One region of the Actinomadura sp. NPDC000600 genome, then DNA from elsewhere that is predicted to be linked to it. Evidence: riboswitches for the same ligand, from Rfam matches in the RefSeq annotation. Region 1 holds a riboswitch; the other holds the start of a gene.

What was found. Region 1 has a riboswitch for thiamine pyrophosphate ahead of thiC (phosphomethylpyrimidine synthase ThiC). Riboswitches for the same ligand answer to the same signal wherever they lie in the genome.
Region 2: it holds a riboswitch for thiamine pyrophosphate, as region 1 does, so the genes downstream of both, ABWI07_RS25620 (purine-cytosine permease family protein) here and thiC (phosphomethylpyrimidine synthase ThiC) in region 1, are expected to answer to the same signal.

Annotation. Positions count from the first base shown of each region.
Region 1 is NZ_JBEUPD010000055.1:10,174-15,625, forward strand. It holds gene ABWI07_RS41075 (hypothetical protein) at 1-1,031, shown strand, start outside; gene tsaA (tRNA (N6-threonylcarbamoyladenosine(37)-N6)-methyltransferase TrmO) at 1,050-1,454, opposite strand; TPP riboswitch at 1,545-1,658, shown strand; gene thiC (phosphomethylpyrimidine synthase ThiC) at 1,654-3,417, shown strand; gene ABWI07_RS41090 (TetR/AcrR family transcriptional regulator) at 3,621-4,202, shown strand; gene ABWI07_RS41095 (metallophosphoesterase family protein) at 4,222-5,058, opposite strand; gene ABWI07_RS41100 (ArsR/SmtB family transcription factor) at 5,085-5,452, opposite strand, start outside.
Region 2 is NZ_JBEUPD010000018.1:169,398-174,849, reverse strand. It holds gene ABWI07_RS25625 (sensor histidine kinase) at 1-1,909, opposite strand, end outside; gene ABWI07_RS25620 (purine-cytosine permease family protein) at 1,974-3,323, opposite strand; TPP riboswitch at 3,316-3,432, opposite strand; gene ABWI07_RS25615 (rhodanese-like domain-containing protein) at 3,508-3,843, opposite strand; gene ABWI07_RS25610 (SSI family serine proteinase inhibitor) at 4,047-4,352, shown strand; gene ABWI07_RS25605 (hypothetical protein) at 4,477-5,337, opposite strand; gene ABWI07_RS25600 (Fpg/Nei family DNA glycosylase) at 5,424-5,452, opposite strand, start outside.

The sequences.
Region 1 (5,452 bases):
CCGTCCCCCCGCCCGCCGTCCCCCCGCCCGGACTACGGATCACGCTCGGCGCGCGAGCGTACCGCCGGCCGCTCGGCCTCCTGCTCGCCGCGCTCGCGGTCGGCGCCGCCGCCCTGCCGGCGGCCCGCTCCGGCCTCGGGTCCTGGGAGCCGGAGAGTGCCCGCGGGGCCCTGCTGCTGTGCGGCGGCGGCTGCCTTCTGGCCTCCCTCGCCGCCGTCCTCTGGGCCGTCCGCCTCCACCTGACCCGCCTCGTCGTCACCATCGACGCGGAGGGTGTGGTTCTCCGCCGAAGCGGGCCGGAGGCGCGCGTCCCGGCCGGAGCGGTGGACGCGGTGGGGATCAGGTGGCCGGTAAGCGACCCCGTGTGGACGCTCTGGCTCGACCCGGAGCGGGCGCCGGGCGTCGAGGCCGTCGCCCCGGTGGACGGGAAGGCGGTCGCCCTGCTCAGGGACCGGACGCTCCCCTCCGGATGGCTCCAAGCCGTGCGGACCGCGACCGCCGAGACCCTCGGCGCGGCCTGGCGCGTCGTCGACGACGAGGGCGAGGAGGTCCCGCCGCCCGCGGCCGGCGCCCTGGCCCGTGCCCCGCAGATCGCCGTGGACGGCAGGGGCCGGTACCGCGACCGGGACGGCGGCGCGGTCCTCGCCGTGGCCTGCCGGCGGCGCGGCCGGAGGACCGTCGTGCTGCGCGACCCCCACGCCGCCGCGCTGCTGGTGGTCCGGGGCCCCTCCCGGTTGCCGGGCCGCGACCGCGTGCGCGTCCTCGACCCCGCCGGGCGCACCCTCGGGTTCCTGCGCGGCCCGCGCGAGCCGTCCTTCCACACCGCCGGCGGGATGCTCCTCGGCAGCACGCGCGAGACCGGCGGCGGCCTCGTCGTCACCGGCATCGACGGCCGGCGCTCGGCCGCGCTGGGCACCGGCGGCGAGGGCGACCGAGACGAGGTCCGGCTGGAGCGGTCGCCGTCCGCCCCGGACCCGCTCCGCACCCTGGCCCTCGCGCTGCCGGTCGCGTTCCGCCCGGGCCGCCGCTAGCCGGGCGGCCGGAGCCGGTCAGATGACGGGCTTGACGTCCAGGATGGGCGTCCCGTCCACGGCCTCCATGTCGCGGACGCGCAGCCGCCGCCCGCTGACCTGGAGGATCTCGACCGGATGCAGGCCGACCGGATTCGGCCGGTCCGGCGAGCGGGTCGCGAACACGCCGGTCTCGGGGTTGGCCGGGTCGTTGCGCGGCCGCGTCCGCAGGACCTCGCGCGACGCCTGGTGCAGCCAGGTGAGCACGATGATCCGGTCGCCGGGGCGGAGCCCGTCGAGGGCGGCGCGGTAGGCCGGTTCGAAGACCAGCCAGGCCTCGGGGGCGCCTTCGGTGCCCTGCTTCGGCGCCGCCGCGCGGTCGGTGAGCGGCGAGGAGACGTGCCCGACCGGTGTGAGCGTGACTTCCCTGTCGACGTGGGACATGCCGCGATCTTCCCAGAGGCTCCGCGCGGGCGCGTTCTACCCCGCGGACGGCGGTTGCGGCAACGGGGGCGGCGCGGGTTAACGTCGGGGACGACAGATCGCGGGGGTCCGGCGAACCGGGCTGAGATAGCGGCTGGGACGGCCGCTGACCGCATGAACCTGACCGGGTAATGCCGGCGTAGGGAGAGATCGAGTCGTCATGACCGAACCTGTGGTTCCAGCTGCCCGCAAGACCTACCTCCAGGGCTCGCGCCCGGAGCTCCGGGTCCCGATGCGGGAGGTGGCGCTGACCAACGGCGACGTCGTCGTCCTGTACGACACGTCCGGGCCGTACACCGACCCCGACCAGCGGACCGACGTGCGCCGCGGGCTGCCGCCGCTGCGGGAGGCCTGGATCGCCGAGCGCGGCGACACCGCCCCGTACGAGGGGCGGGCGGCGCGCCCCGAGGACGACGGGCGCCGGCCGTCGCCCACCGCCTTCCCCGGGGGCGCGGGAGGCCTCCCGCAGGCCGACGGCGAGGGCTCCCTGCCCCGGCGGCCGCGGCGCGGCACCGGCGGCGCGGTGACCCAGCGGGCCTACGCGCGGCGCGGGGAGATCACGCCGGAGATGGAGTTCGCCGCGCTGCGCGAGGGCGTGGCCCCGGAGGCCGTCCGGGACGCGCTGGCGGCGGGGCGCGCGGTGCTGCCCGCCAACGTCAACCATCCCGAGATCGAGCCGATGGTCATCGGACGCGACTTCCTGGTCAAGGTCAACGCGAACATCGGCAACTCGGCGGTCGCGTCCTCGATCGAGGACGAGGTCGAGAAGATGACGTGGGCCACCCGCTGGGGCGCCGACACGATCATGGACCTGTCGACGGGGCGGGACATCCACACCACGCGTGAGTGGATCCTGCGCAACTCGCCCGTGCCGGTGGGGACCGTCCCGCTGTACCAGGCGGTGGAGAAGGTCGGCGGCGACCCGGCGGAGCTCACCTACGAGGTGTTCCGCGACACCGTGATCGAGCAGGCGGAGCAGGGCGTGGACTACATGACCGTCCACGCCGGGGTGCTGCTGTCGTACGTCCCGCTGACGGCGCGGCGCAAGACGGGGATCGTGTCCCGGGGCGGGTCGATCATGGCGGCCTGGTGCCTGGCGCACCACGAGGAGAACTTCCTCTACACCCACTTCGAGGAGCTGTGCGAGATCTTCGCCGCCTACGACGTGACCTGGTCGCTCGGGGACGGCCTGCGCCCGGGCTCCATAGCGGACGCCAACGACGAGGCCCAGTTCGCCGAGCTGCGCACCCAGGGCGAGCTGACGCGGATCGCCGCGCGGTTCGGCACCCAGGTGATGAACGAGGGCCCCGGGCACGTCCCCATGCACAAGATCAAGGAGAACGTGGACCTGCAGCAGGAGTGGTGCGACGGGGCGCCGTTCTACACCCTCGGGCCGCTGACCACCGACATCGCGCCCGGCTACGACCACATCACCTCCGCGATCGGGGCCGCGATGATCGGCTGGCACGGCACCGCGATGCTCTGCTACGTCACGCCGAAGGAGCACCTCGGGCTGCCGGACCGCGACGACGTCAAGGCCGGCGTGATCGCCTACAAGATCGCCGCGCACGCCGCGGACCTCGCCAAGGGCCACCCGGGCGCGCGGGCGTGGGACGACGCGCTGTCGGAGGCGCGGTTCGACTTCCGCTGGGAGGACCAGTTCGAGCTGTCCCTCGACCCCGGCACCGCGCGGGCCTTCCATGACGCGACGCTCCCGGCCGCGCCGGCGAAGACCGCGCACTTCTGCTCGATGTGCGGCCCGCACTTCTGCTCCATGAAGATCACGCGGGACGTGCGGCGGTACGCGGCCGATCGCGGCCTGGGCGACGAGGAGGCCCTCGCCGCCGGGATGCGGGAGAAGGCCGAGGAGTTCAAGGCCTCCGGCGGCCGCCTGCACCTCCCGGTCTCACCCGCCGGGAGCTGACCGGCCGGAGGGCCGGAGGGGCGCCGCCCGGGGCGCCGACGGGCCCGCCGCGCACCGTGCGCGGCGGGCCCTGGCAGGTCAGGGCGCATCCCGGCGCGGGGGCGCGGCGGCGGCGCGGCTAGGATCGAAGGACCGTTCCAAAGCCGCGGATCCCTCCGATAGCCGCAGGCCCGCTCCACCCGCCGGAAGGATCGACGACCCAGGTGACCAGCGACGACACGCCGAAGGCGCGTGCGGTGCGCGCGGACGTGCGGCGCAACCGCGCGCGGCTGCTCGCCGCGGCGCGGGAGACCTTCCAGAGCCGGGGCGCGGGCGCCTCCCTGGAGGGCGTCGCGCGGCTCGCGGGCGTCGGCATCGGAACGCTCTACCGCCACTTCCCCACCCGGCAGGACCTCCTGGAGGCCCTGCTCGCCGACGTCTACGACGGGCTGGCGGCCGCCGCGCGCGACCTGCTGGACTCCCCCTCCCCCGGCGAGGCGCTGCTGGCCTGGCTGCGGACGTTCGTCTCGGAGGTCACGGCGTTCCCGGGGATGGCGGCCTCGGCGGTGGTGTCGCTGCGCGACCCCCGGCTGGAGGACTCGGGCTCCCGCACGGCGATGTTCGAGGCGGGCGCGGCGCTGCTCGCCCGCGCGCAGCGCGCCGGGGACGCGCCCGCGGACGCCGCGTTCGGCGACGTGCTGGGGCTCGCGGGCGCGATCGCGACGGTCGCCGAGAGGGACCCCGGCGCCGCCGGCCGGATGCTGTCGCTCGCCGCCGCCGGAGTGGTGCCGGGCGGCGCGCGCTAGGACCGGCCGATCGCGGCGGTCAGGACGTCTCCGGGTCGGGCAGGACGCGGCGGGGACCGCGCGGGGCGTCGGCCCGCCGCCGCCACTCGCGCGGATAGCCGACCGACACCTCGATGTGCGGGACGCCGTCGGTCCAGATCGTCCGGGGGATGTGCAGGTGCCCGTACACGACGGAGACCGCCCCGAACCGGCTGTGCCAGTCCGCGGTCCGCTCGGTGCCGCACCACTGGGCGAACTCGGGGTACCACAGGACGCGGGTGGGTTCGCGGACGAGCGGCCAGTGGTTGACCAGGACGGTCCTCGTCCCCGGCTCCAGGGCGGACAGGCGCCGCTCGGTGTAGTCGATCCTGGCGTCGCACCAGGCGTCCCGGCCGGGATGCGGATCGGGGTGCAGGTAGACCTCGTCGGTGCACACGACGCCCGCCTCGTGCGCGACCTTGAGGGCCTCCTCCTTGGTGGACGTCCCGTCCGGTCGGAACGTGTAGTCGTACAGGATGAACAGCGGCGCGACCGTGACGGCGCCGTCAGGTCCGTCCCAGACGGGGTAGGGGTCCTCGGGGGTCAGCACGCCGAGGCCGCGGCACATGTCGACGAGCCGGCGGTAGCGGGCCTCGCCGCGCAGCTGCACGGGATCGCCCTTGACGGTCCACAGCTCGTGGTTGCCGGGGACCCAGAGCACGGTGGCGAAGCGTCCGGCGAGGGTGCGGAGCGTCCACTCGACGTCGGCGAAGCGCTCGCCGACGTCGCCCGCCACGATCAGCCAGTCGTCCTCGGACGCGGGCCGCAGCCCCTCGACGAACGCGCGGTTCTCCGGGAACCCCACGTGCAGGTCGCTGATCGCGTAGACGCCGCCCATTCAGCGATCGTAAGCCCCGCCGCGCCTCAGTCGCCGTCGGCGGGGAGGGTGAACAGGCGGATGTGGACGGGGCGGGCGCCCGGCGGCGCGTCCTCCCGGCTGTGCGCGTGCTCGTGCAGCAGGCGGATATAGGCCTCGAAGAACTCGGCCAGGCCCTCCTCGGTCATGTGGGCGAAACCCCGCGACATCCGCGCCCAGGCCTGGTCCCGCTCGTAGGCGGCGGGGAGCCCGGCGAACAGCTCCATGTCCTCGGCGTGGCCGACCCGCATCAACTCGGCCAGGACCGGCCTGTCCTCGGGCGGGAGGGAGCCGGGGTGGGGCGCGCGGATGTCGCGGAGCCCCTCGGTCCGGCGCCACCAGCGCTCCCGGCCGCCCGAACGCTCCGGGATCTCCT
Region 2 (5,452 bases), on a different contig from region 1:
GTTCCATATCGGCCGGTTCTGCCGCCATCGTCCCGTTAAGCGGCTTTTGAACGGACTCTATGTGAGATGTCTCACGTCCCGCGGGATGGGCGGAGATCGTGCCGCCCTGCGCCTCGGTCAGCCGTTTCACGATGTACAGGCCGAGCCCGATCCCGCCGAACCGGCGGCGGTCCCCGGCGTCCCCCTGGACGAACCGCTCGAAGATCCGCTCATGGTCGCCGAGCGGGATGCCGATGCCCTCGTCGGAGACCGTGACGACGATGTCGGGGCCCTCGCAGCGGGCCCGGACGCGCACCGTCCCGCCGTCCGGGGAGTACTTGAACGCGTTCTCCAGCAGCTGGCCGAGGACGATGTCGGTGGCCATCGCGTCCCCGCGGCACGGCGGCAGCTCCGGGTCGATGTCCAGCTCCACCCGGTGCAGCGGCGACAGCGAGCGGAACCCGGCGACCACGCCCTCCAGGACGCGGACGAGGTCGAACGACTCGATCGCCACGGCCAGCTCGTCGGCGCCGGCGCGGGAGCCGAGCAGCAGGTGCTCGACGAGCCGGCCGAGCGACTGGGCGCGCTCGGCGATGGTGGCGACGGCGGCGCGCCGGTCGGTGTCGGTCAGCTCGTCCCACCGGTTGACCAGCGTGGAGGCGAACCCCTGCACGACCGTGATCGGGGTCCGCAGCTCGTGGCTGGTCGTGGCGAGGAACAGGTCCTTGGCCTCCTCCAGCGCCTTGGCCTCCGAGACGTCGCGGAAGTCGACGACCAGCTCGCCGGTCTCCTCGATCTCGGCGGCCAGCACGTTCAGCCACCTCCCCGACTCCAGGCGGAACGTGAGCATCTCGCCGAGCGCGGGCATGTCGAACGGCAGCGGGCGGCCGAGCGCGTCCTCCGGCGGGATGCCGGTGAGGGTGTGCGCGGCGTGGTTCCAGTGCCGGACGACGAGGTCGTGGTCGAGCACGGCGATGCCGTCGGCGCTGGAGTCGATGACGGCGCGCTCGTGCGCCCGCTGCCGGACGACCTCCGCGTAGGCGACGGCGTTGCCGACCGCGACCCCGGCATGCCCGGCGAGCAGCTCCAGCAGCTCCAGCTCGGTGTGCCCGACCTTGCGCCCGGAGAACAGCGCGTACAGCGCGCCGTACGGCCGGTTCTGCAGGTACGACAGGCCGAGCGCGATCGTGTGCAGGCCGGGCAGCTCCGACCAGATCAGGTCGCCGAGGCGCCGCTCCCCCGTCGCGAGCTTGACGGTCTTGCCCGACCGCAGCAGCTCCCCGACCAGGCTCGGCCGCAGCTCGGCCGACCTGCCGCGCATCCGCTCCGGCAGCCCGGACATGCTGACCAGCCGCAGCCGCTCGCCCTCGATCTTGACGAACCCGCCGGCGTCGGCGCCGGTCAGCTCGATGAGCGCGGCGGTGATCCGGTCGAGCACCACGGCGAGGTCGAGTTCGGCGCCGAGGTCGGCGACGATGTCGTTCAGCCGCCGGACGAGCCGGGCCCGCTCGGTCATGCGGTGCTGGAGGATCTCGTCGTCCTCGACCGGGTGGTACACCCCGACCCAGCCGAGCAGCGTGCCGTTCGGGTCCTTCAGCAGGCTCGTGTCGATGCGCACGTCGATGAGCCGGCCGTCGCGGTGGAAGCGGCGGGTCGCGATCGAGATCTGCCCGCCGTCGGCCTCGCCCTCTCCGCCGCGCCGGGTGAGGAGCCGCTCCTGGACGGCGTTGTGCTCGGCCTTCAGCTCGTCCGGGACGATGGGCGGGACGCGGCCGATCACCTCGGCGGCCGTCCAGCCGAACATGCGCTCGGCCGCCGGGTTCCACACGGTGACCCGGTGCCGCTGGTCCACGGCCACGATCGCGTCCGCGGCGCTCTCGATGACGGCCCGCGCGATCGGATCGTGCACGTGCTGATACACGTCTGTCATCGTGCCACCGCACTCCGGCGTACCGCCGGGCAACTTGCGTCGGAACTTGCTGCCGACCCAAACCTTACCGTTTGGTAAGCCTGCCGATGAGCAGGGCCGCGACCCCTGCCACCAGGAACGACAGCAGCGAGGCGCTCATCCAGGTCTGCGGCGTGAAGTGCAGCGCGTCCCGGACACCGGACCAAAGCTCGGTCCAGCGGGCCACGGTGCCGGGGTTCACGAGCTGGTACACGACGAACCCCGCCGCCCATGCGGCGATCATGCCCCAGCGGGACGGCGCCGTCCGCGAGACGTCCCAGCCGGCGCGGTCCCGGCCGCGGCCGAGGAAGAAGTCGGCCGCCAGGACGCCGAGCATCGGCACGAACACCGAGCCGATCAGCGAGAGGAAGCCCGCGTAGTCGCCGATGTCCAGGACCAGTGCGAGCACGGTGATGAGGATGCCGAGCCCGACGCTCAGCACCCGGCGGTCGGCCCGGGGGAACAGGTTCTGGATCGACACCGCGGTGGAGTAGGTGTCGGCGAACGACTGGTCGGCCTCCCGCAGCACGAACACCGCGAAGAAGACCACGCCCAGCGAGGCGCCCAGGAACGGGTCGAAGACCTTGCCCGAGTCGCCCGCGACCAGTGCGAGCGCGAGCAGGCCGAGGACGTAGGCGACGATCTGCGTGACGGAGTAGCCGACGGCCGCGGCGCCGAACGCCCCGCGCTCGGTGCGCGCGTGCCGGGTGTAGTCGGCGGCGACCGGCACCCAGGAGATCGACACGGCCAGCGCGGCGTCCGCGCCGACCCAGAACCCGCCCCACGAGCCCTGGTTCAGGTCGGGCAGCGGCTCCCGGACGAGCCGGACGTAGAAGTAGACGAGCGCGATCGCCACCGCGACGGTCACGTAGCGGCGCAGCAGCCGCACCGAGCCGAGCGGCCACACCGTCAGCACGGTCGTGATCGCGCCCGCCGCGACGACGTAGCCCCAGCGGGGGACGCCGTCCCACAGCTCGCGGGCCGCGTCGGCGATGACGATCAGCTCGAACGTGCCCCAGCCGACGAGCTGGGCGATGTTGAGGACGGTCGGCGCGTACGACAGCCGCGCGCCGAACAGGCCGCGCAGCAGCACCATCGCGGGCTGGCCGGTGCGCGCGCCGGGGACGGCGGCGAGGCCGAGCATCAGCCCGCCGAGTGCCGTTCCCACGGCCATCGCGACGATGCCCGCCATGATCGAGATGGTGGGCCGGCCGGCGGCGTCCGGCGCGAGGACGGTGTAGGCGCCGGAGAAGGCCAGGAGGCTGACGCCGAGGTTCCCCCAGAAGGCGCTCTGGTCCCAGAATCCGAGGACCTTGGGGGCGGGCTCGTCGAGGGTGAACGGGACCTCGTCGCGGACGCGCTCGTCCTGAGGGCGCTTTTCGACGTCGGACGTCACGGGACACACTCCCTACGCCGGCATTACCCGGACAGGTTCATGCGGTCGGCGACGCCTTGGAGGCCGCCCTCTCAGCCCGGCTGTGGCCCGAGCTCCCGCGGTTATCGGTCAGGCCCGATCGTACAACCGCCCGTCACGCCCCAAAAGGGGGCATCCGGGTCAGATCACTCGACGGCCGGTCAGATCACGCGACGAAGGGCGGGCCGTCCCCGGTCCCCTCCATCGGGCGGCCGGCCCGGGCCCACCCGTGCATGCCGTCGCCGACGTTGCGCGCCAGCCAGCCCGCCTGGTTCAGCGCGACCGTCACCTGCGCGGACCGCGCCCCGGACCGGCAGATCACATAGACCTCCCGGTCACGCGGGATCTCCCCGGCGCGGTCGCCGAGCCGGCTCATGGGGATGTGGACCGCCTCGGGCGCGTGGCCCGCCTCCCACTCGTCCTGTTCGCGGACGTCCAGCAGGTAGCCGTCCTGCGGGACCTCCGCGGCGACCACGGCCGGCACGTCTTCCCCGAAATTCATCACACCCCCCATGGAACCGCGCGAAGCCCCCCTGCGTCGAATCACGCATGCGGTATCGGACGCTCCTTTTCGCAGCGCCCGGGCTGGCCTTGCTCCTGTCCATGGCCGCCTGCGGCGACGAACAGGCAAACGGAAACCCCGCCGGAGCGCCTTCGGGCACGACGTCCGTGCAGCCGTCCGGCTCACCGGCGGACACACTCACCGTGCAGGTCAAGGCCTCCAAGGAGGCGCCCGCCAAGACCTGGCGACTGACCTGCGGCCCGCCCGGCGGCGACCATCCCCAGGCGGCCGGCGCCTGCGCGGCCCTCACCAAGGTCAAGGATCCCTTCAAACCCGTCCCCAAGGACCAGATGTGCACCAAGATCTACGGCGGTCCGGAGATCGCCACGGTCAAGGGCACCTGGGAGGGGAAGCAGGTCGACACCACGTTCACCCGCGATGACGGCTGCCAGCTGCACCGCTGGAGCCAGATCGGCCCGGTCTTCGGGAACGTCCCGAAGGTCCGCTGAACCCGGCGGACGAGCCATCCCCGTTCCGGCTCCGTCCGCGACCCACTGAGTCAGGCCCCGGCGCCCGCCGGGGCCTGACGCGTCTCAGTTCCCGCCCCCGCCCCCGCCCGCCGGAGCGGCGGGGTCAGAGCAGGCCGCCGATGCTGCGGTTCTGGGAGACGGCTGTGTCGAACGCGAGGGGGCACGCCAGCACGAGCGTGCGCATCGGCTCCTGCAACTGGACGTGCATGCGCAGGACGTACCGGTCGGCCCCGGTGAACATCTGGGACAGGAACTCGCCCATCCCGGCGAAGCCGCGCTGGATCCGGGCGATCTCCTGCTGCCGCCAGTCGGTGATCCGGCCGCCCAGCAGTTCGTAGTAGCCGAGCTGCCGCTCGTGCGGGTCGAGGATCTCCCAGCCGCGCATCGCCCGCTTGCGCAGGTGCCCGATCAGCCCGCCCTGCGGGGTCAGCACCTGCATCATGGGCGTGCCCATGAACCCGTACGGCTTGTAGAAGAGGAAGTACGGCATGCCGTCGGGCCGGAGGATCGACAGCTTCCGCTCTGCCTTGGTCTGGCTGCCCTGGCTCATCACGCGCAGGGCCTTCTTCGCGCCGCTCACGCCCTCTTCCCGGACGTACGCCGCGGGCTGCCCCTGCGGGCTCCAGATCGTGTAGTTCGCCTCGGTCGAGAAGAACTGCGCCGGCTGGTCGTAGACGAGGATCGGCGATCCGTACAGGTCGGCGGGCTGCTGCGGCGGCCGCTGGTGGTGGACCTGGGGGTGCTGGGGCACGGGATAGCCGGCGTGCTGCGGCGCCGGGTAGCCGCCCTGCTGCTGCGGCGGGTAGCCGGGGGCCTGCGGCGGATATCCGTAGCCGGGAGGCGGGGCGGCAGGCGCGTACGGAGGAGCGGGCGCGCCGCCGGGCGGAGGCGCGCCGTAGGGCGGCGGCGGAGCGCCGCGACCAGGGCCGCCGGGCGGGGCTGGTGGGGGCGGGGGGTATCCCATGGCGGCTCCTGAGAAGGCGATCACCGCGGTCGACGCGCGACACGATACGCCCGGACCGCCGGGCCCACAGCCGGATTCGCCCGGTCCTACTTGAGGAGGCGGGACATGCGGCGGT